One region of the Photobacterium kagoshimensis genome, then DNA from elsewhere that is predicted to be linked to it. Evidence: predicted binding sites of a transcription regulator. Region 1 holds the regulator's gene; each other region holds the start of a gene.
The links. The regulator CRP, encoded in region 1, controls carbon source genes, mostly activating them, when cyclic AMP is high. The targets are predictions, from matches to a motif close to TGTGANNNNNNTCACA.
Positions count from the first base shown of each region.

Region 2: udp (uridine phosphorylase) is a predicted target of CRP. The motif match lies at 1,357-1,372, and genes of this name have one in related genera.
Region 3: rppH (RNA pyrophosphohydrolase) is a predicted target of CRP. The motif match lies at 5,594-5,609, and genes of this name have one in related genera.

Region 1 covers NZ_JAKJSO010000012.1:131,366-139,187, reverse strand. The annotation lists gene astD (succinylglutamate-semialdehyde dehydrogenase) at 1-1,348, shown strand, start outside; gene L4C35_RS10035 (DUF1338 domain-containing protein) at 1,449-2,243, shown strand; gene L4C35_RS10030 (hypothetical protein) at 2,344-2,538, opposite strand; gene crp (cAMP-activated global transcriptional regulator CRP) at 2,758-3,390, opposite strand; gene L4C35_RS10020 (OsmC family protein) at 3,663-4,067, shown strand; gene L4C35_RS10015 (phosphoribulokinase) at 4,162-5,031, opposite strand; gene L4C35_RS10010 (YheU family protein) at 5,111-5,329, opposite strand; gene L4C35_RS10005 (hydrolase) at 5,418-6,449, opposite strand; gene L4C35_RS10000 (aminotransferase-like domain-containing protein) at 6,460-7,822, opposite strand, start outside.
Region 2 covers NZ_JAKJSO010000008.1:611,724-619,545, reverse strand. The annotation lists gene L4C35_RS03325 (zinc/cadmium/mercury/lead-transporting ATPase) at 1-1,170, shown strand, start outside; gene udp (uridine phosphorylase) at 1,513-2,280, shown strand; gene L4C35_RS03315 (acetate uptake transporter) at 2,684-3,277, shown strand; gene L4C35_RS03310 (ADP-ribosylglycohydrolase family protein) at 3,378-4,340, shown strand; gene L4C35_RS03305 (L-serine ammonia-lyase) at 4,446-5,807, opposite strand; gene L4C35_RS03300 (aromatic amino acid transport family protein) at 6,045-7,295, opposite strand; gene L4C35_RS03295 (CoA pyrophosphatase) at 7,476-7,822, opposite strand, start outside.
Region 3 covers NZ_JAKJSO010000023.1:84,093-91,914, forward strand. The annotation lists gene L4C35_RS19835 (VpsR-related response regulator) at 1-424, shown strand, start outside; gene L4C35_RS19840 (PACE efflux transporter) at 499-960, opposite strand; gene L4C35_RS19845 (LysR family transcriptional regulator) at 1,088-1,969, shown strand; gene L4C35_RS19850 (hypothetical protein) at 2,377-2,622, shown strand; gene L4C35_RS19855 (NADP(H)-dependent aldo-keto reductase) at 2,716-3,750, opposite strand; gene L4C35_RS19860 (DUF6482 family protein) at 3,976-4,278, shown strand; gene mutH (DNA mismatch repair endonuclease MutH) at 4,296-4,979, opposite strand; gene rppH (RNA pyrophosphohydrolase) at 5,763-6,284, shown strand; gene ptsP (phosphoenolpyruvate--protein phosphotransferase) at 6,326-7,822, shown strand, end outside.

The DNA of each region.
Region 1 (7,822 bases):
AGTTGAACTTGCGGTGAAAAGTGCTCGTGAAGCCTTATTGAGTTGGCGCCATACCTCGCTTGACGCGCGTCAGGCCATTGTTGAAAAGTATGCTGAACTGCTCAAAGAGCACAGCGAAGATATTGCCACCACCATTGCGGAAGAAACGGGGAAACCCTTGTGGGAAACCCGCACCGAAGCCGGGGCTATGGTGGGTAAGATTGGACTGTCGTTACGTGCTTACCATGAGCGTACAGGCCATAAAGAAAAAGAAGTGGCAGGGGCGACAACGGCCGTGCTCCGTCATCGGCCATTGGGCGTGATGGCGGTCTTTGGGCCGTATAATTTCCCTGGCCATTTACCCAATGGCCACATCGTTCCTGCATTATTGGCGGGCAATACTGTGGTATTTAAGCCATCTGAATTAACGCCTAAAACGGCGGAAGTGGCCATGAAGCTATGGCAACAAGCTGGCTTACCCGCTGGTGTGATTAACCTAGTGCAAGGTTCGCGCCCAACCGGTGAAGCGCTGGCGAGTTCAACAGGGATTGATGGCTTGCTGTTCACGGGGAGTGCGAATACGGGGCACATTCTTCATCGCCAATTTGCAGGGCAACCCGGTAAAATGTTGGCATTGGAGATGGGCGGTAATAATCCCATGGTGATCTCAAATGCCCATGGGGATGTTGAAGCCACAGTTTATACCATTATTCAATCCGCGTTCATTAGCGCTGGCCAGCGTTGTACCTGTGCCCGTCGTTTGTATTTGCCGAAAGGTGAAGTGGGTGATGCCATTGTTGCGCGTTTAGTCAAAGCAACCGCGCAGCTACGCATTGATGGGCCATTTGCTGATCCTCAGCCTTTTATGGGGCCGCAAATCTCAACACAAGCCGCTGATGGCATTATTGCCGCGCAAGCCAATTTGGTGCGCCTGGGTGGGGAGGTCCTGCTTGAAGCAAAACGTGGTCAAGGGGCGATTGTCTCACCGGCTATCATTGAAGTGAGTGCCATTGCTGACTTGCCTGATGAAGAATACTTTGGCCCATTATTGCAAGTCGTGCGTTACGACGACTTAGCCCAAGCCGTTACCTTGGCAAATAATACCCGCTATGGCTTATCGGCAGGCTTGATCTCCACCGATGATAGTGAGTGGCAATATTTTATTGATCATATCCGAGCAGGCATAGTGAACCGTAACCGTCAGCTGACTGGTGCGAGCGGGGATGCGCCATTTGGGGGCCCTGGCGCATCAGGTAACTTACGTCCGAGTGCTTACTATGCTGCTGACTACTGTGCTTACCCTATGGCATCGATGGAGGGTGAACAAGCTGAGCTACCTGCACAGCTATCGCCAGGTATTACTTTGTAAGCAAGTTGTGCAGACACCATCAAACTAAAAAAGAAGTGCCATACTGATTAGGTCGAATCAGGGCACTTCTACATCTATCATCAGCGGGGAGCATCTCAACATGGAAAGAGTAGAGCAACTGTTTAACAACCTATGGCAAGACTATATTCAACGTCTGTGCCCGTCAGCCGATCAGGTGCATACGCTGCTGACGGAGGATGAGCCTTTACTGAATGACCATATTGCCTTGCGGACATTTAACTTGCCTAAAGTGGGGCTAGACGTGTTGGCGGCGCCGTTTATTGCGATTGGTTACAAACCTTGCGGTACCTATCATTTTGAATCTAAAAAACTCTACGCCGAGCATTTTGAGCACCCCAACCCTGAGGCGCCGAAAGTGTTTATTAGTGAGTTGTTGGTGGGTCAGTGTTCTTCGCTACTGCAGCACGCGGTGCGTGGACTGGTTGATCAAGTGCCTGAGCAAGCGATGAAAGATCCCGCTTTCTTATATGGCGGCCGCCTGTGGGACATTGATTATGATACCTATGAGATGTTAGCTGCAGAAAGTGAATATGCGGGTTGGTTAGCGGCGCATGGCTTTGGTGCTAATCATTTTACGGTTAGTATTAATCAGCTTGAACAATTTACCGAAGTGGCTGAGGTGAACCACTTATTGGCGCATAATGGCTTTGCGATCAATGCCTCGGGCGGTGAAGTGAAAGGCAGCCCAGAAGAGATGCTTGAGCAGTCTTCAACCATGGCAGATAAAGTGCCTGTGGCCTTTTTAGATGGTGTGAAAACGATCCCCGGTGGTTTTTATGAATTTGCCAAGCGTTACTCGCAACCCGATGGTGAAATTTATACCGGATTTGTTGCCGCATCAGCCGATAAAATATTTGAAAGTACAGACAGCTAAAGCGCGGTTTGACTGACAATGACACCACAGCAAAATCTGTATGGGTATCACGGCAAAAGGCCATGTTGATAGCATGGCCTTTGTGCTATCTGGCGTTGTATTAATACAGGCTTTCTAAGGGCGGTGACCACTGCGAGCCTTCTTGACGCTGTGGTGTATTCGCCAATGAAATGTGCTGCTCGAGAAAGTGACGCTGACCACTAAAGCCTGTCATTTCGACCGTGGTCGGTAATGGGGCAATCGCGGTTGGTGGTCGGGAACTGGTGTTGTACGGAGAAAAACGTTCGATATCCATATCGTAAAGTCCACTGTGCTTATTGTTCTGAATTCTTGGTGGTATCACCCTAACGCCTGTTATGCACAATGTAGCAAAGGTGGCGGGGTTAGCAAGTGAAGATTCAGTGACAAGGTTAGCAAATTTGGATTTAGATATACGTGAGAGGTATGGCTGCTTCAGATATGAAAAAAGCCGCAAAAGCGGCTTTTTCTTAGCGATATTCGATGAATCAACAGATTAACGAGTACCGTATACCACGATAGTTTTACCGTGTGCAGAAATCAGGTTCTGCTCTTCAAGCATCTTCAAGATACGACCAACGGTTTCACGTGAACAACCCACGATTTGACCGATTTCTTGGCGAGTGATCTTGATTTGCATGCCATCAGGGTGTGTCATTGCATCAGGTTGTTTCGCTAGGTTTAGTAGCGTCTGTGCAATACGGCCTGTCACATCTAAGAATGCAAGGTCACCCACTTTTTGGCTTGTTACTTGAAGGCGGTTAGCCATTTGTGCCGAAAGGCGCATCAAGATATCTGGGTTTACTTGAATAAGTTGGCGGAATTTCTTAAATGAAATCTCGGCTACTTCACAAGGTGTTTTAGCACGAACCCAAGCTGTACGTTCTTGACCTTCTTCGAAAAGACCAAGTTCGCCAATGAAGTCGCCTTGGTTTAGGTAAGAAAGGATCATCTCTTTGCCTTCTTCATCCTTGATAAGAACAGCAACAGAACCTTTTACAATATAGTAGAGAGTTTCCGCTTTCTCACCCGCATGAATCAAAGTGCTTTTTGATGGGTACTTGTGAATGTGGCAATGTGAAAGAAACCACTCTAGTGTTGGATCTGTTTGAGGTTTACCTGGAACCATATTACTAACTTCCTCTGCGTTTGTTGCCCAACAACGACATCCCTATAATTTCAGTCTGGGCTTAACAATAGAATTGCTCGCTGGTTAGGATATTAAGTCAGCCGCTGGGCTGCAAGCTCACTTGAATAATTAATTGAGAGTTTAACTTTTTTCGGTCGGCATTTCTTGATATTGATCTATCTGAAATCGTCATTTTGTACTCATAAGTGTGCACATGATCACACGGTTGTTAGATTATGCAGAATTGACGCCAAAACACTAAGGAGAAAGCAATGCAGTCACGTGTGAAATGGGTAGAAGGAATGACATTTCTTGCCCAATCAAATTCGGGTCACAGTGTGGTGATGGACGGCAACGGTGGCGAAAAAGCACCCAGCCCGATGGAGTTAGTTTTGATGGCTGCGGGGGGGTGTAGCTCGGTCGATGTAGTAGATGGGTTACAATCTGCCGATCAAGGTATCACGGGCTGCGAAGCACAAATTTCCTCGGTGCGCCGCGAAACGGCACCACGCATTTTCACATCGGCGAATTTGCATTTTGTCGTGACGGGACATGATCTTGATGAAGGTTTAGTGGCGCAAACGGTCGCCAATTCACTTGAGAAATATTGCTCGGTTTGTTTGATGCTAGGTGAGGGGGTTGAGCTGACCCATTCCTATGAAGTGATCGCGGCATAAATTGATGAATGCGCAAGGCGTTGATGCGTGATGAAACGGAGACGTGAATGTCTCCGTTTTTGTCGCCTATCGCTTCACGGGTTCTGATCTGACGCTAGCCGATTTTGCCTGTTTCAATCAACTGTTGGATCAGGGGCCGCATTATCAATTCCATCGCAAAGCTCATTTTCCCGCCCGGTACCACCAAGGTGTTGTGGCGTGACATGAACGAACCTTGGATCATCGACAATAAATACGGGAAGTCGACATTCTTGATCCCACGAAAACGGATCACCACAAAGCTTTCATCCAGACTCGGAATGCCTTTGGCACTGAGAGGGTTCGAGGTATCCACTGTGGGAACGCGCTGGAAGTTGATGTGAGTCCGTGAAAATTGTGGCGTGATGTAGTTAAGGTAATCATCCATTGAGCGGACGATTGATTCCATCACAGCTTCACGGGAATGACCACGGTCACGGGTGTCACGAACAATTTTTTGAATCCACTCTAAGTTGACGATTGGTACCATGCCAATCAAGAGATCAACATGCTGCGCAACATTGGTTTCACCGTCGACCACCCCGCCATGTAAACCTTCATAAAAGAGTAGATCGGTATTTTCAGGCAGTGCTTGCCATGGCGTGAAGGAGCCAGGCATTTGGTTATAAGGCACGGCTTCATCAAAGGTATGGAGGTAACGGCGGAATTTACCACTACTGTCTTCACCATACTGGCGGAAAAACTGTTCGAGTTGCGGGAAATCGTTCGCTTGGGGGCCGAAATAGCTGATATGACGGCCTTGCTCTTTGGCTTTACGAATTTCGACATCCATTTCAGGCCGTGTAAAGCGGTGGAAGCTATCGCCTTCGAGCCAAGCGGCATTGATGCTCATCATATTGAACATTTTGCGGAAGGCTTCTGAAGTGGTCGAGGTGCCCGCACCGGATGACCCTGTTACTGCAATGATGGGGTGTTTTGCAGACATGACAAACCCTGTCGTTAAGATTAACGATGAGTTATTAACAGGATGTTGCGATTAGATCAAGTGTAAGCGGGGTCGAGTATTAGAAATTGAGATCTCGACGAAGCTTAATATCGACGGATTCGTGCAATTCAGAAAACATCACAACCGCATCCCCTTGGGCCAGCTGCTGGCGCACATGTTGGACTTTTTGTTCTAAGGTTTTTTCGTGTTCACCGTAATCGGTGCCTTCGCGTAGAACAAAGTGCTCGATCAGGTTATCGAGGGTGTCGGGAGCGATGTCTTGCCAAGGAATAATCATAACAACCACTTACTGCTAGGGAGAGTTAACCACTGATAACATTATTATCAGTGGTTAAGGTTGTCGATGGCAAGTAAAGCTTGCCGTGTCAGGCGTTACTCGGCTCGCTGGTGCCTACGGTTGCCGTGGTATAGGGGGTAAACCAAGCGGGTACGGTTGCTTCAAGCCAGAAGGTGGGTTTGTGCCATGATCCCGTTAAAAAGCCAACATGGCCCCCATTAGGACTCAGGTGATAGTCAATGTGTGCTGGGAGCGGCTGTGAAGGGATAACATCATGGGTCATGAAAGGGTCATCTTTGGCATGAATGATACGCAGGGGCACAGTGACCTGATGCAAACGCTGTAAGCCACTGCAACGCTGGTAATAGTCACTGGCGTCTTGATAGCCGTGCAGCGGCGCAGTTACCAGATCATCAAACTGGCGCAGGGTGCTAATCGCATTGATACCAGATTGATCTAAAGGTAGCGCATCGGGCAACAGGTTCATCTTCTTGCTGATGTTCTTTTTCATCGAGCTGAGTAGGTATTGTTTATAGACTTTAGAGAAGCCTTGCTCAATACGCTCAGCGCAGGCGCCCAAATCTAACGGGGGCGAAATGACCTGTGCCGCGCATAGCTCGCTGTCATCACCATGTTCGGCAAGGTAGTTAACTAGCATGTTACCACCCAGTGACACGCCAACCGCAAATAGCGGTGAGTCAGGAAATTGTTGTCTAATCCATTGAATAAAAAAGCGCGCATCGCTGGTTTCACCTGAATGATAACTTCGGGCTTGGCGATTCATCTCACCACTACAGCCACGAAAGTGCATCATGACGCCCAACCAACCTTGCTGCATTGCGGCGTGCAATAAGCCGTTGGCATAGGGACTATTGAAGCTGCCTTCTAATCCATGGAACAGGATCATAATCGGCAGCCGTGGTGAGTGGTTGTGGGTTTTATTCACTTCTTGATGGTTACTTGGCACATCTGTCCATGCGATATCGAGAAAATCACCGTCTGGGGTTTCCAGCCGCTGAGTGTGTGGTGTGAATAGCGGTTTGCGACGAATAAAGCGTGGCAATAATGTTTGTAGGTGTGGATTACCTAATCCCGCAGCGGGAATAAATGCAGCCGTCATCGTAGCGTCCTTATAATGGAAAGTCAGAAACAGGGTCTGTGCGCAGTAACTCACCGAGGAGCTGTAGCCCTTGCTCCAGTTGTTGATGGTTCACTGGTGCACTGATCGCTAATCGTACTGCGGGCGGTGTGGTGCATCCCGGAGGCGTAAAGAGCTCGGCCGATTTAACCGTGACCTTGGCCTGTTCAGCTGCCGAGACAAAATCACTCAATCGCCAGTATTCAGGCAAGGTCAACCAAACATGAAAGCTGGCACTGTCATGAGCAAGCGTAAATGCTGACAGGTAATGGGCCACGAGCCGTTGCCGCGCCGCAATGTCATGTCTGATCTGTTGCAAGATACGATCCGCATCGCCTTGCTGGATCAATTCGCACGCCAAAGCACTCAGTAGGGGGCTGATCATCAAGCTGTGATTATGTAAGGCCATATTCAGGCGCTTTTGATGACGGGTCGGTACTTGAATATAGCCAAGACGTAGCCCAGGTGCGAGGCATTTGGATAATCCACCGATGTGGATCACTTGCTCGCTCTCAAGATTGACGAGCGGGCTTGGCCGATGAGTGGGCATTAAGCCATTGACGTCATCTTCAATGATCAGCACTTGGTGTTGTTGGCATACCGCCAAAATATCACGACGGCGTTGTTCGCTCATGGTCACGGTTGTTGGGTTTTGCAGCGTCGGGGTGCAATAAATTAACCGTGGCTGATACAGCTGGCAGGCTTTGTCTAAGCTAGCGGGGATCATGCCTTCGGCATCCATTTCAACACTTTTCACTGTGACTTGCTGTTGCTTAGCTAAGCTCAGAAAACCCGGGTACGAGACCGATTCCACTAATACTGTGTCGCCACTGTGGCAAAAAGCAGAAAGTGCTAATTGTGCAGCGTGCTGTCCACCCGAGGTGAAGTGCATGCGTTCTGCATCAATGGCGATGCTTTTTTGTTGAAGCCACTGGGCAACAAGCTGGCGATGCGCTGCAATGCCTTGTGGGTCTTGATACAGCATCAGTTGGTTTAGTCGTTGAGGATCTTGGCTAAGTGTCTGCATCGCTTGGGTTAGCATATCGGCCCGATCCAGCTGTGGCGGAATGTTATAGCCAAAATTACAGCCATCCGTCGGTGGTGTCTCTGAGTAGTTGTACACCCAGTTAGGTTTATTGGCTTGGCTGACAAAAGTCCCCGCGCCAATACGGGCTTCGACTAACCCTTGGCGCTCTGCTTCGGCATACGCACGGGTGACTGTGCCGACTGTCACTGAGAGGTGATCTGCAAGGGCACGGTGGGTGGGGAGCTTTTCGCCACTCGTTAAGGTGCCATTGAGGATCAACTGATTGATCTGCTGGGCTATCTGGCGATAAATAGGGTCACTTTTTGGG
Region 2 (7,822 bases), on a different contig from region 1:
AGCCGTTGGTATACACCAGCAATGATAGTGCTTGCGGCCTTAGTGATAGTTATTCCACCTATGTTCTTTGGTCAGTCTTGGGATGTGTGGTTGTATAAAGGCTTAACCTTGCTGCTGATTGCTTGTCCTTGTGCATTGGTTATTTCAACGCCTGCAGCTATTACCTCTGGCTTAGCGGCTGCGGCTAAACGAGGCGCATTAATTAAAGGTGGTGCAGCGCTTGAACAGCTTGGCCATATTAAAACGGTCGCGTTTGATAAAACCGGTACTTTGACCGAAGGTAAGCCAGTGATGACAGATCTGGTGAGCTGGGAAGGTGATGAATCAAGGCTATTGCGTCAAGCCGCCGCAATTGAAGCGGGATCGCTACATCCACTTGCCATGGCGGTAATTAAAGCGGCAGAGCAAAAGGGTATTGTAATCCCAGAAGCTAAGCACCGTGAAGCATTGGTGGGTAAAGGGATTCAAGGTGAAGTGGATGGCGTCATGATCTTGTTATGTGCCGCTGATCGTTTGCCAGAGAGTGTGTTACTCAGCCCTGAACAGCAACAAACAGTTGATGAGCTTGAAGCTCAGGGTAAAACGCTGGTGGTTGCGATGCGTGATAGCGTGCCTGTCGGTGTTATCGCTTGGCGTGATAATCTGCGAGATGATGCAGCCAAAGCAATCATCGCACTGAAAGAAATCGGAGTGGGTGCCGTTATGCTAACGGGAGATAACCATCGCGCCGCCAGTGCCATTGCGGCGGATATTGGGATTGATTACCGTGCAGGCTTACTTCCAGCCGATAAAGTATCTGCTGTGCGTGACATGAATGAAATTCACAATGTTGCCATGGTGGGTGATGGTATCAATGATGCACCAGCGATGAAAACGGCTTCGATTGGTATTGCGATGGGAGGCGGTACCGATGTTGCGCTAGAAACTGCAGATGCAGCTTTAACACATAACCGTGTATCTGAATTGCCGAATATGATTGTATTGTCGCGTGCAACGCTTGCGAACATTCGTCAAAACATCGTACTTGCATTGGGTTTAAAAGGCGTTTTCTTGGTCACGACTTTACTCGGAATGACAGGGTTATGGGTCGCCGTTTTAGCTGATAGTGGTGCGACTGCTTTGGTGACATTAAATGCATTAAGGCTGCTTCGTTTCAATCCTGATAAATAGTGAAGTGCATAACCAAGGTATTTTTTGGTTAAATTATCAGCGTTATTGGTCGTTCATTGACTAAAATAAACCGCAGCTTACGGAAATGTAGCTGCGGTTTTTTTGTGATCCTTGCCAACCGCAAACGATTTTAAGTGATGGTGATCACTGTTTGCTGAGAAATGAAAACAAGGCGATTTTGCTTAACGTGACAACAATCACTAAAAAGTGCGATTTGTTGGGCTATCGTAAGAACATGCTTTTGAGAGTGAAACTTGCTGAGTATGGCTCTTAACGTACCCTATGAGTAAAGTGTTCTGGCAACCCTACACAGAATGCAATAACGATAAAAAGGATATCAATATGTCTGACAATAATGTTTTCCACTTAGGTGTTAACAAAGCGGATCTTAACGGTGCTGAACTAGCGATCATCCCTGGTGATCCAGCTCGCGTTGAAAAGATTGCCAACCTAATGGATAACCCTGAGTTTCTAGCAAGCTCTCGTGAGTACACCGTATTTCGCGCGAAACTTGATGGTAAATCAGTAGTAGTTTGTTCGACAGGTATTGGTGGTCCATCTACGTCGATTGCTGTAGAAGAGCTAGCACAACTTGGCGTACGCACTTTCTTACGTGTTGGTACAACAGGTGCTATTCAGCCGCATATTAACCCTGGCGACATGATTGTGACCACAGGTTCTGTTCGTCTAGATGGTGCTAGCCTTCACTTTGCCCCAATGGAATTCCCAGCAGTTGCAGACTTTGAGGTTGCAACTGCAATGAAAGCAGCATGTGACGCTGATAACGCAACAGTGCATACAGGTGTGACTGCATCAAGCGATACTTTCTATCCTGGTCAAGAGCGTTACGATACATTCACAGGTCGTGTTGTTCGTCGTTTCCAAGGCTCTATGGATGAGTGGCAGCAAATGGGCGTGCTTAACTTTGAAATGGAATCTGCAACGCTATTAACTATGTGTGCAAGCTCAGGCCTACGTGCTGGTTGTGTTGCGGGCGTTATTATCAACCGTACTCAAAAAGAGATCCCAGATCACGCAACATTGAAAGCGACAGAAACACGTTCAATCAAAGTTGTGGTTGATGCTGCCCGTCGTATGCTTGCTGAATAATATTTCCAAAATGAAGCTTTGGCTTCTACACGTCTAAAGCCACCTTCGGGTGGTTTTTTTATGGCTGCTATTTAGTGTTTGAAAGAGTGATAGCGGGAGTGGGGTTCGAACGAAGACCTAAGTGTTAAACTTTCTGGATATTTTCACTGTGAATGTATCAAGGTGCATATTTATCTATAAAATTACGTTTTTTACACTTACTTACATTTGCTGGAAGGGGTTAATTGCACTTTATATTTACTTAAATCAAAAAAGTTGAATGTTTTTCTCTTTTTGCTGCCTTTTTCAACGTTTGGTGGATTGATCTTGCCGTGATCATCCATTAGAATTCGCCGCGCATTACAGATGCACACATTTTTTAATATTTATTACTTTTTTTGAACTACTCCTGTAGGGGAACTCAATGTCTACAAAACTAGCTAACCCAGCGCCTTTAGGTTTGATGGGCTTTGGTATGACTACCATCCTTTTAAACATCCACAATGCGGGTTTCTTCCCTGTTGATTCAATGATCCTAGCAATGGGTATCTTCTACGGCGGTCTTGGTCAAGTGCTAGTAGGCATGATGTGTTTCAAACGTGGTGATACGTTTGGTACAACAGCATTTACTTCTTACGGTCTATTCTGGCTAACACTTGTTGGTTTGATGGTTATGCCAAAAATGGGTCTAGCAGCAAGCCCTGCACCTTTCATGGGTTGGTACCTACTACTGTGGGGCATCTTCACTGGCTTCATGTTCATCGGTTCACTTTGCTACCCACGTGCTAAGCAATTCGTATTTGCTTCACTAACAGTACTATTCTTCCTGCTTGCTGCTCGTGACTTCACTGGTAGCGCGCTAATCGGCACAATCGCTGGTTTTGAAGGTATCATCTGTGGTGCAAGTGCAATCTACTTCGCTATGGCACAAGTACTGAACAACGAATTTGGTCGTACAATTCTGCCTGTTGGTGAGAAAAAAGTAGCGCAAGCAGCACCGCTTAAAGCTGCAGCTTAATCGCGCCTGATTGATGAAAAAACCTCGCTTAGGCGAGGTTTTTTTGATCGTCTAGAATAGAAGTGTCTCAGCATCATCTTCTAGACGATAAGGAATCAGTATGGCACAGCGATATGCAGCGATTATGGGGGCACTCATAGCAGACGCTGCGAGTATGGGCTCTCATTGGATCTATTCTCCCGAGCGAGTGAAATCACTTTTATCTCTTCCTAATTTCCCTTTTATTGAACCTAGCCCCGACCATTATAAAGGTGTTGATGGTTACTATGCGCATGATAAGTTGGTTGCAGGTGAATCGACGATCTATGGGGAGTGGCTTGCGCTCTACATTCGTTTACTGAGTGATCCTACGATTAGCACTCACCATATCCAGCAGCATGTCTTAGAACACTTCGGCCCAGGTGGAGAATTCATTGGCTATGTCGATAGCCCAACGAAAGCGTTAGTTTTATCATTATCTTCACTAGATCCTGATGACTGGCCTGAAGATTCAGGCAGTGATGATGACCAAAATCCTGCTTTGTGTGCCATTCCTGCATTAGTTGCCTTAAAGTACCCCTCAGAAAAGCTTGAGCAAGAAATTGAGCGGATTGTCGGTATTACTCACCAAAACGAGACGGCACTGCAATGCGCAAAAGCATTTGCCTGTGCGTTAAATGAAGCGCTGCGTTCTCGTCGTATAGACCCAGTTCTTAATATATTAAAAATCAAAGCGCCTGAAGAAATACGAGAAAAGATAGAGCAGGTGAGGGTACTTAATGATGATGTTAATGATCTGAGCCACGTACTTACCATAGTGAACCAAGCCTGCCGTTTAGCGGATAGTTTACCGCTTACCGCGTGGGTGCTTAAAAACAGTAATAGCTATACTGAAGCGGTACTGAACAATATAAAAGCATCAGGCGATAGCTGTGGCCGAGCCATAATAGTTGGGGCGATTGCTGGTGCATGTTACGGCTTTGGCGATGAGAATGGTATTCCTATCTCATGGCTGACGACCTTACAAAATGGTGAAGCGATTGCGGAAGATATAGAAGCCTTATTGGCGGCTTCTGGAAACTAAGTGATTGCTCGCTTTTATAGGTTACAACCACAGACAAAAAAGGCTACTGAATCGCAAGATTCTGTAGCCTTTCATTTATCTAATCATCTGGTTATAACCTGACGATTAACAGATAACCTTGATTGCTAGACCACCTTGAGAAGTCTCACGGTACTTAGCATTCATGTCTTTACCTGTTTCCAGCATAGTCTCGATAACTTTATCAAGTGATACGCGTGGTGCAGATGCGCGACGTAGAGCCATGCGGGTTGCGTTAATCGCTTTAACTGCAGCAATACCGTTACGCTCGATACAAGGAACTTGTACCTGACCAGCAACAGGGTCGCACGTTAGACCTAGGTTGTGCTCCATTGCGATTTCAGCAGCCATACATACTTGCTCAGGGCTACCACCCATAAGCTCTGCAAGACCAGCTGCCGCCATAGAACAAGCAACACCTACTTCACCCTGGCAACCAACTTCAGCACCAGAGATAGAAGCGTTACGCTTGTATAGACCACCGATAGCACCAGATGCCGCGAAGTAACGCGTGTAATCTTTAGGGCCAACAGATTGGATGAACTTATCGTAGTAAGCCAATACAGCAGGGATGATGCCACATGCGCCATTGGTTGGTGCTGTAACTACACGGCCACCAGCTGCGTTTTCTTCGTTAACAGCGAAAGCGTACATGTTAACCCAATCAACAACTGTCATTGGGTCATTGCTTAGCTTTTCATTTGTCATCAGTTGTTGGCGAAGCGCTGCTGCACGACGAGGTACACGTAGTGGACCAGGCAGAATACCTTCTTCGTTCATACCGCGTTCCATACATTCACGCATGGTTTTCCAGATATTAGCGAAGTAAGTGCTGATTTCGTCTTCTGCGTTCATTGCGCGCTCGTTCGCCATAACAAGCGAGCTAACAGATAAACCGTGTTCTTTACATTGATCAACTAGCTCTTCAGCTTTGGTGAACATGTAAGGTACTTTAACTGTAGACTCCGATTCTTTGCCGAAGTTTTCTTCGTCAACGATGAAGCCACCACCGATAGAGTAGTATGTCTTAGTGTACGCAACTTCTTCACCGATTAGGGCTGTGATTGTCATGCCGTTTTCGTGAAGAGGAAGGTTAGTCGTATGGAAGTTCATGCCACCGTCACGAGGGAAGTCGACAGTGTGGCAGTGCATGCCAACAGGTAGACGCTCTGTTTCTTCAACACGAGCAATAAAACCTGGGATGCTATCAATATCAACATGTTCAGGGCTGTTGCCCGCTAGACCCATGATGATAGCGATATCTGTGTGGTGACCTTTACCGGTAAGAGAAAGAGAACCATAAACGTCAACGGTAATTTTGGTTACATCACGTAATTTGCCCATTGCACGCAGGTCGTCGATGAATTCTTTACCTGCTTTCATTGGGCCGACAGTGTGTGAACTGGAAGGACCCACACCGATTTTGTAGATATCAAAAACACTGATCATGTTCATTACCTCAGCCTGTTTTAAAGCACTCTGCTTTAAATTTGACTGTATCGTTTTATTTGTCTCGCCCCTTCCTTGGCGAGATGTAGAAAAACAAAAGAGCAGTAGATGAATCATCCCTGCTCTTTAGGTTGTCTATTTTACGCTATTTCTCTGTGAAGACCATGCGTTGTAGCACATTTTCTTATCAGAAATCGGCGTTGGTAGTAAATAATACTCTAAGAGTGTTATTTAACCTTATAGTGCGCCGTAGATTACAGAAGTAATCGCAGCAACACCACATAGTGCTGTGAAAATACGTACAGGTGCTGAAGTTTTGTACTTAGCCATTGCTGGTACTTTGTACATTGCGAATACAGGCATTAGGAACAGGATACCTGCAATCATTGGTGCACCCATAGTCTCAATCATACCCAAGATGCTTGGGTTAACAATCGCTACAATCCAAGTAGTGATTACGATGAAACCAAGAGAGATTTTCTCAGCTTTCTTAGCCGGTGTTTTCTCTGATTTAACTAGACCAACAAGACCTTCGTGAGCACCAAGGAAGTGGCCAAAGTAGCTTGATGTGATTGCAGCGAAAGCAACCAGTGGACCTAGTAGAGAAATCAATGGTGATTCGTGAACGTTAGCTAGGTAAGAAAGAACACTGATGTTCTCTGCTTGTGCCATTGCTAGTTGCTCTGGAGACATTGACAGTACTACAGAGAATACGAAGAACATTACGAAGCCCATCAGCATCATCGCTGCACCACCAGTGATCATGTCAGTTTTTGCAACTGCATTGTCACCATATACACGACGTTGTTCTTTTGTGAACTGGCTAATGATTGGGCTGTGGTTAAAAGAGAAAACAATAATTGGAATTGCTAACCAAATAACAGTAGGCATTGCACTCCAGTCTGGTGCTACTTCCATCATCGAAGTGTTCCAGCCAGGAATCAGGTAAACAGAAAGTGCTAGTAGGATGAATACTAGTGGGTAAACCATTGCTGATGTTGCTTTAAGCATCAGTTCTTTACCGAACACAACACCTGCAGTCATCAGAGCGATAAGTACGCCAGATAGTAATGGACGTGGAATGGATTCCATACCCATTTGGTTTACAAGGAAAGAATCAACGGTATTAGTAATACCTACACCGTAGATAAGTACAATTGGGTAAATGGCAAAGAAGTATGCGAACGTAATAATTTTTGCGCCAGATTTACCGAAATGCTCTTCAACAGTATCAGTGATATCTGCATCAGGGTTCTTCGAAGAAAGAACGAAACGTGCTAGGCCTTTATGAGCGAACCAAGTCATTGGTGCAGCGATAAGAGCCAAAATAACAAGAGGCCAGAAGCCACCTGCACCAGCTTTGATTGGAAGGAAAAGTACACCGGCACCAACAGCGGTACCAAATAGTGATAATGCCCAAGTGAAATCTTTGTAGGTCCACTTAGCTTTTGGAGCAGTTGCTGATGCTGAACTTGTTGTAGTTTGCATAGTATAAATCCAATTTACGGAACGGGAACGTTAGGAACGAGGCGCATTTTGAGGATTTATAGAAGTAAAACTTTGATTAAGATCTCGTTATTGAATGTATACATTTTGCAATACAATTAAAAGTGATCGGTGTCACGTTTTATATTCTATTTGCATAAGTAAAAGTAATCTGTCGCGATACTATATCTCATGCCAAAGTTGAAGTGATAAAATTTTAATCATTTGTGCGGTCGCACCCCAAATTGAATATTTGCTGAATGATATGGAATAAATATCATGTAAATGGCCATTTATCGGGAATTTATGGCTTTTTATATTCAATGGGTTGATTAGGTGGTTGATTGGAACTTCGAATAAACTGTCAACTTCATTGCGATCTAATGTAGGTGTGTAGTTTGGGGAAATGGTTGATAAATATGGTGTGACGACATATCCGCTAATTGTCGGTAACGGAGGAAGTTGTCCTAAAATGTTATCACGATGACAAATAATGCCGGTTTCTTCGTAGGTTTCTCTTAACGCGGTAT
Region 3 (7,822 bases), on a different contig from region 1:
ACGAGAAAGGCAGCAAGATATCCTAGATTTAGCGAATTTTTTCTTATTGAAGTTTGCACGGCAATATAACAGTGTCGCTCGTCAGTTTTCTGATGAAGCCATTCGCATGCTACAGACTTATTTGTGGCCGGGTAATGTGAGAGAGTTGCTGACGCAAGTGAAGCGAGCAGTACTCCTTGCTGAGCAGCCAACCTTAGAGGCTGATCAGCTCGACATACCTCGCTTGATCGATGATAAGCAAAGTTTGAAAAAAATTCGGGAAGAATCAGAACGTAGTGCTTTATTAGCGGTATTGGAAAACAATAAAGGCCAGATTTCAGCGGCAGCCCGTGAACTGGGTGTATCACGCGCGACCATGTACCGTTTATTGAATAAACACGATTTGATCACTTCACCGAAAAGTTTTCGTCAGAGCACAACGTGATGATGGGCACAGTGTTGGAGCGATAATAAAAAAGCGCATTACGCGCTTTTTTTGTTTTGGTAGACCAAGTCATGTTAGTGGTTGGTGCACTGCGGTGTGTCAGTTGGTGCTTCTATGACCGCTGATTCATGAATTGGAAACAACTTGTCGTACGCCAAGTTATAACCGTACGCATAGAATAAGAAGAAGACCACCATGCCTAAATCTAAGATCAACGCATCGTATAAGGTCATATCTAACCACCATGCCATAACGGGTAGGGTGATCACTAATAGACATAGCTCGAAAATAATCGCGTGAATCACGCGTACTTTTCCACTTTTTCTCGTGGTACCAAAGTGTTTTAACATGGTTTTATCAAACATCAGGTTATAGCCATAGTTCCATACCGTCGCGATGATAGAAAACCCTAACCCCATGACACCCATGCGTTTTGGATCTAAACCAACCAGATGACTTACCACAAAAGTGATCAGCAGTAGGGCGATTAATTCAAAGCCGATAGTGTGGCGAATTCTGTCTAATGTAGTACGCATTGTTAACTCTCACTCTATTCAATTTCACAGCATTTTCGCGTGTTGATGCCACTAAGAATAACGTCTTTAAAGATAGTTTGAAGTTAGATACTATCGTTAAAGGCGATAGTTTATGGGTGTTAAGCGTATGCAATTTTCTTTTGAGCAGTTAGAGGCTTTTGTTGCTTCTGCCGATAGTGGTTCCTTTTCTGCAGGAGCGCGGCGGTTAGGTAAAGCGCAGTCAGTAGTCAGTACCGCGGTAGCCAATCTTGAAGCCGATCTTAACCTGACATTGTTTGATCGTAGCCGTCGCTCACCTGTGCTGACAAAGCATGGTGAAGCATTACTTATCAAAGCGCGGCATATTTTGGAACAGTGCGGTAGCTTGTTGGCCAGTGCACAGGAATACCAAGCAGGGGTAGAAACCAAAATCACCTTGGCGGTAGAGTCGATGACCATGACCCAAACGATAGCCGATCAACTCAAGGTGTTTGAAGCCCAGTACCCTATGGTCGAATTGGAAATACTCAATGCGGCAGAAGGTGATTTGTTGGAATTACTGGATACGGGTCGAGCTCAACTCGCCTTGATGGTGCAACTCGATAGTTTGGTGGAAGGGTTCGATTTCTATGGTATAGGTCAACTGGAGATGTGCCACTTAGTATCGCCACAGCACCTTTTAGCCAAAGAGTCCGTAGTGGATTGGCATCATCTCAAATCGCATCGTCAGATTTTATTGAGTGGTCGTTATCGAAAATTAGCTCACCGCTGGCAGCTCTCTGATTCAATGTGGATCACAGACAGTGCTTTATCGGCAATGTTGTTGGTTAGTAGTGGTATTGGTTGGACTGTGTTGCCACGTAATATTGTTGGTGATCTTATTCAGTCTGGTTTATTAACCGAGTTAGTGACCAAGATGGACACAGAGGCCTGGCGCCAATCGGTTGATGTGGCTTATTCCAATCAACAAGCCTTAGGACCAGCCACTAAAGCATTGTTAGCTTTGCTGAAAGAAATTCAATTGCAGTGATGCCTTTCGTTAGAACAATCAGAAATAAGATAGAGCAGCTGATTTTATTATGCTGCTTTTTTAGGCTTAAATGATGACTTATTGGTATAAAGAATGCTGATAGTTAAAGTGGCTAGCATAAAAATGCTTTATTCATTTTGGTGAATATTTGTGCTTGTTTAATTCTCTACAGTGGTTAAAATTTACACGTACTTAACACTTACCCACATATTCACTAGGAGGCGACCATGATGATTTTCTCAATGCATACATGTATTGCGCCGTTTAGTGATACCTCTAAAAATTCAACACAATAACAGCCATCCGCTGTAACTCAGGGCCGCGGATACTGTCGCGGTTACTTGCAGTAAAAGTTTGATCTCGTCAGCATCAGTGACCCTCCAATATTAACTATGGAGAGTTAAATTATGCGCCAATCAGTTTATTTACGCCTAGCGGTACTATTAGTTCGTGCTGATCTTTATCGTGAGCATCAAGCATGGCGACGTGAAAACCGTCGAATCCAAGTGGATTTTTCACACCTATCTGAGCACTTGTTGCAAGATATTGGCATTGGTAAAGATCGCCGTTTAGATGCCGAATTCGGGGCTAGTCTTGCACAACGCAAAACACGTCACCTTCGACGAGAGTTTCGATCTAGACAGCTCACGTAATAGCTGCCCTGTCGCTATTACGTATCAAAGTGGCAGGGCAGAATAAACCGGTAAGAACAGATAATCATCCCCGCCTTATGCGGGGATGATTCGTTATGGGCAAGGGTTAGAATATTGCACACCGATTTCGGAGAGATCCTGTAAAACATCATCAGTTAGACTGAGGTCAATACTCTTAATATTGGCATCTAATTGGTCAAGGTTGGTTGCCCCAATGATGTTTGAGGCGACAAAAGGAGGTTGATTAACAAACGCTAATGCCATTTGGGCCGGATCGAGGCCATGTTTATGGGCGATGGCGACATAAGCTTGAGTGGCGGCGACGCCTTGTGGGTTGAAGTAGCGCGAGAAGCGCTCGAATAAGGTACAGCGCGCCCCTGCAGGTTTAGCACCGTTGAGGTATTTACCACTGAGGGTACCAAATGCTAATGGTGAGTAAGCGAGGAGTTCAACGCCCTCGTGGTGACTGATTTCAGAGAGCCCAACTTCGAAACTACGGTTAAGCAAACTATAAGGGTTTTGGATCGAGATCACCCGAGGAAGATTATGTTTCTCGGCTAATTTGAGGAAGGACATCACCCCCCAAGGCGTTTCATTGGAAAGACCGATATAACGAATTTTACCTGCACGTTGTAGCTCAGCCAGCGCTTCTAGCGTATCAAGAATGGTTACACCCGAATTGTCTTCTTTGTATTCGTAGTTCAGTTGACCAAAACAGTTGGTTTCGCGTTGTGGCCAGTGTAATTGGTATAAGTCGATGTAATCGGTTTTTAAGCGATTAAGGCTGGCATCAACGGCATCATGAATGTTGCGATGATCCAGTGCCATATTATCGCGAATATAGGGAAGGTTACGTGGCCCTGCAATTTTGGTTGCTAATACCACCTTGCTGCGTAGCCCTGTTTTCTCTAACCAATTGCCGATGTAGGCCTCTGTTAATCCTTGGCTCTCTTTATTGGGGGGAACAGGGTACATCTCGGCAGTATCAATGAAGTTTATCCCGCGCTCAAAGGCGAAATCGAGTTGGCTGTGTGCCTCTTTTTCTGTGTTTTGTTCACCAAAGGTCATGGTGCCAAGGCAAATTTTACTGACCTCGAGTGAGGAATGGGGAATGCGGTGATATTTCATTAGCCCTCCTTGGACTGCAAGTACCAACAAATAGGCTGTTTACTGCTACTTTCCAACAGGTGCTTAGGTGTACCACCCTAGCATGCAAGTGAAATGGCATTTGTTGGCTGGGTATATGTTATTAACTTAACGAGAGTTTATGCAGATGTCGACTGCCATTTACTTGCTGAGTGAGGGAATGTGACACATAGTTATATCTAGCCACTGTCGAAAGGATGCAGATAAATGCAACTGACTCAGTTTAAGCACTGGCTTAAATCGCCAGGTAAGCCCCAGCCAAAATGCGTGGTGATGAGCCACGCTGGTATGGCCGATTACTTGATGGAGATAGAATTTAAGCACCAGTTGGTGCCACTTAAAGATGATGCCGATGGTATGCTAATGTTTCGGAATATGGAGCAAATTGGCGATCTTTTGAAACCTTTGGGGATCGATACCGTCATCTTACGTGTTATCGATCCTTACGATGAGTTTTCACCTGATAATCAGCTATCACGCTGCAACGAAGACATGAGGATCATCCTCTGATACAAAATGAGGTAGGGCTAGATGATAAAGTGTTTGGCAAGAATGGCCGCGGTAAAATGGGTTTTGAGATAAAACCCACGAGGTAGCGTTTTGATTGGCTGACCATTCGCACCATAGGCTTCGGTTAACGCTTTATTGTTGGCCGCCTTTGGTCGTAACTGTAATACCTCGCCGTGTTTGGCGGTGATCTGCTCGACCTGTCCCAACACGATCATGTCCATTAATTCTTCCCAGTCTTGACGAAGTTGGCTTTCTTCTTCTGGTGATGGCTGCCATAACAGGGGCGAACCAACGTGGCGATCAGCCAAGGGAATATCGCGCTCTCCTTCGACAGGCACCCACAATACTTTGGCTAATTTATGACGAATGTGGCTATTTTGCCAATTAAGACCATGCAAGCCTATTAATGGGGCAACGCAAACAAAGGTGGTTTCTAATGGCTTACCATGATAGCCAATAGGGATGGTTTTTAGCTCGATCCCGAGTTCAATAAAATCAGGTACGGGTTTGCTGCCCGCACTTGCCCCTAAGTGCCATTCGAGTAATTGTCCTACCCAACCTTTATCACGTCGCAGATCTTGCGGTGGAGTTAGACCCGCTTGGGCAGCCAGCTCTCCCAGCGTGAGTCCTGCTAAGGCTTGTGCTCGTTCAAGCAATTCTTGTTCGGTTTGTGGTGGTAAGGGGGAGGAAATACTCGTCATACTAAGCCACTTTAGGTTAAACAGTGAGGTCACGTGAGTATTTTATCATAAGCCACCGATGAACTGATGATTAGCGGACAAGGCTGTTGTCTGGTTTGAGGTGTTTTTAAGCGAATGTTGGCTATGGTATCTGATTTTCAAACAAACGGTAGATAGTAATGCTTTATTGCCTGCATTTTAGTTGCCTGAGGGTCAATAGATGTGGGGGGGTAGCTGCGAGGGAGAAAGTGGTAGCCAAGAATATGGGCTAGGATCATATCGAAAAGATATCCACAGGTCTTTTGATTAAAAAAAGCACAGCGCCAAGCTCTGGATGTATACACAGGGGTTAGTGTGCTTTTTAGGCAGAATGCTGGGGTTGTTATCAGGTAAGAGGTCTTGATGGTGTGGATAATTTCATAACTGGTGGATCTTTAACCGATCCGCTTTTGCTGATGTTTTAGTCACTCACTCTACGTGTTTGTTAATGTGTTCTTCCTTGTAATATTATGTTTTTAGTTGGTTTTTGCCTTGTTTGGTTTGTTTTTTAATCATTGCCCAATCTCGCTGATAAGGTACTTTATTCACGTTAAAGGTGCTTCTTCACAAATCTATCCACAGAAAAAGTGAATAAATGTGGGTTATGTCTCACTTGGCTGTTTATAAAACATTCCTTGTTATTGAGTTATCCAGAAACTGAGTGCTAGGTAGGAAAAAACAGTTAATAATTAGAATGTTTGTTAACCTTTGGCGCGATCTATGAAAAAATCAGCTGTAATAGAGATTTATAATTGAGGTCGTCTAGTGATTGATGGCGATGGATACCGTCCTAATGTCGGGATAGTTATCTGTAATAGCCACGGCCAGGTATTCTGGGCTCGACGATATGGACAACATTCTTGGCAGTTTCCACAAGGTGGTATTGATGAAGGGGAAACCCCTGAGCAAGCCATGTACCGAGAATTGTATGAGGAAGTAGGGCTTACCAAAAAGGATGTAAGGATCATAGCCTCCAGCCGCCATTGGCTGCGCTATAAATTACCCAAACGTCTAGTCAGGTGGGACTCGAAACCCGTTTGTATCGGGCAGAAGCAAAAGTGGTTTTTGCTTAGCCTAGAATGCGATGAGTCAAAGGTGAATATGCAGCGTGGGAGCACGCCGGAGTTCGATGGTTGGCGATGGGTCAGTTATTGGTATCCGGTGCGTCAGGTGGTGTCTTTTAAGCGTGATGTTTATCGACGCGCATTAAAAGAGTTTGCCGCAATGGCGATGCCATTTAAGGAACGTAAAGAGCGTAGAGTGAAGCGTCACAAGGGTCGCCGTTAAGCTTGCTGATGCCCACTCTAAAGTAAGGCGCAAAACAGCTTATGCTGACACAGCTCAGAGAAATTGTAGAAAAAGTTGCCAGTGCTGAAACCCTGATCGATGCGCTCGATCAGTTGGTGATCAGTACTTGTCAGGCAATGCATACCGATTGTTGTTCGGTGTATATCGCTGACTATAAACGTCAAGAATACACCTTGATGGCAACACAAGGCCTAGTCAAAACCCGCCATCATATCAGTTTGGGTTTTGACGAAGGCTTAGTCGGGTTGGTTGGCCGCCGAGCCGAGCCTATCAATATCGCCGATGCGCGATCACATCCCCAGTTTAAACACCTGCCTGGTACAGGCGAAGAACACTTTGGTTCTTTCTTTGGCACGCCTATCACACACCAGCGTAATGTCTTAGGTGTGTTGGTTATTCAGCAAAAAGATCGTCGCGAATTCGATGAAAGCGAAGAATCGTTCATGGTCACGCTCGCGGCACAGCTGGCGGTGATCCTTGCCCATGCTAAAGCGCAGGGGATGTGGCCAGATCAACACGATGGTTTGCATTTAATTGGTTCGGCTTCATCGCAAGGGGTCGCGGTGGCTAAAGCATGGTGGGATGATAACCAACCACGTTTAGAACATGTCTTGCCTGCCTCTTCATTGAACTTAGAGAATGAACAAGAGCGGCTGACGATTGCAATTGATTTGGCGAGTAATGAATTTCGCCGTTTGCGTAAGCGCTTTGACAGTGAATTGCATAAAGAAACTTTAGCGATTTTTGATCTGTTCAGCCACTTGCTTAATGATCCTATGCTACGTAAGGATTTGTTTGCCAAAGTGGCATCGGGCGATCAGGCTGAATGGGCTATTCGTCAAGTTGTTGAAGCGTATTCAACCCGTTTTGCCAACATGAAAGATGCGTATCTCAAAGAGCGTGCGCACGATATTCGAGAACTCGGTCAACGCCTGTTGTTCTTTTTGCAAAATGAAGACGTTATCGAGTACAAGTGGGATGAACCGCGTGTACTGCTTACACGGGAATTAACCGCAGCCATGCTCGCGACAATTCCACGAGATAAATTAGCGGGGGTTGTCGCCCAAGAAGGCGCCGCGAACTCACATGCGGCGATCTTATCGCGTGCACTCGGTATACCTGCAATCATGGGGGTCGATTTTATCCCTGAGAAAATCCATAACTGCCAAGTGGTTGTGGATGGTTACCGGGGTGATTTCTTAGTAAACCCCAATCGTCATGTTTTAAAAGAATACCGACGTTTATTACGCGAAGAAAATGAATTAGATAAAACCGTTGAGAGTGCACTAGCGAAATGTGCGGTCACCAAAGATAATCAGCGTGTTTACGTACACCTTAATGCAGGCTTGAGTGCCGATACCAGTATCGCGGTTAATCGTGGTGTTGATGGTGTGGGGCTCTATCGAACTGAAGTTCCCTTTTTATTGCAACGTAGTTTTCCATCAGAGGAAGAACAAACGGCGCAATATCGGACCATTTTAGCGTCATACCCCAATAAGCCCGTGGTGATGCGTACC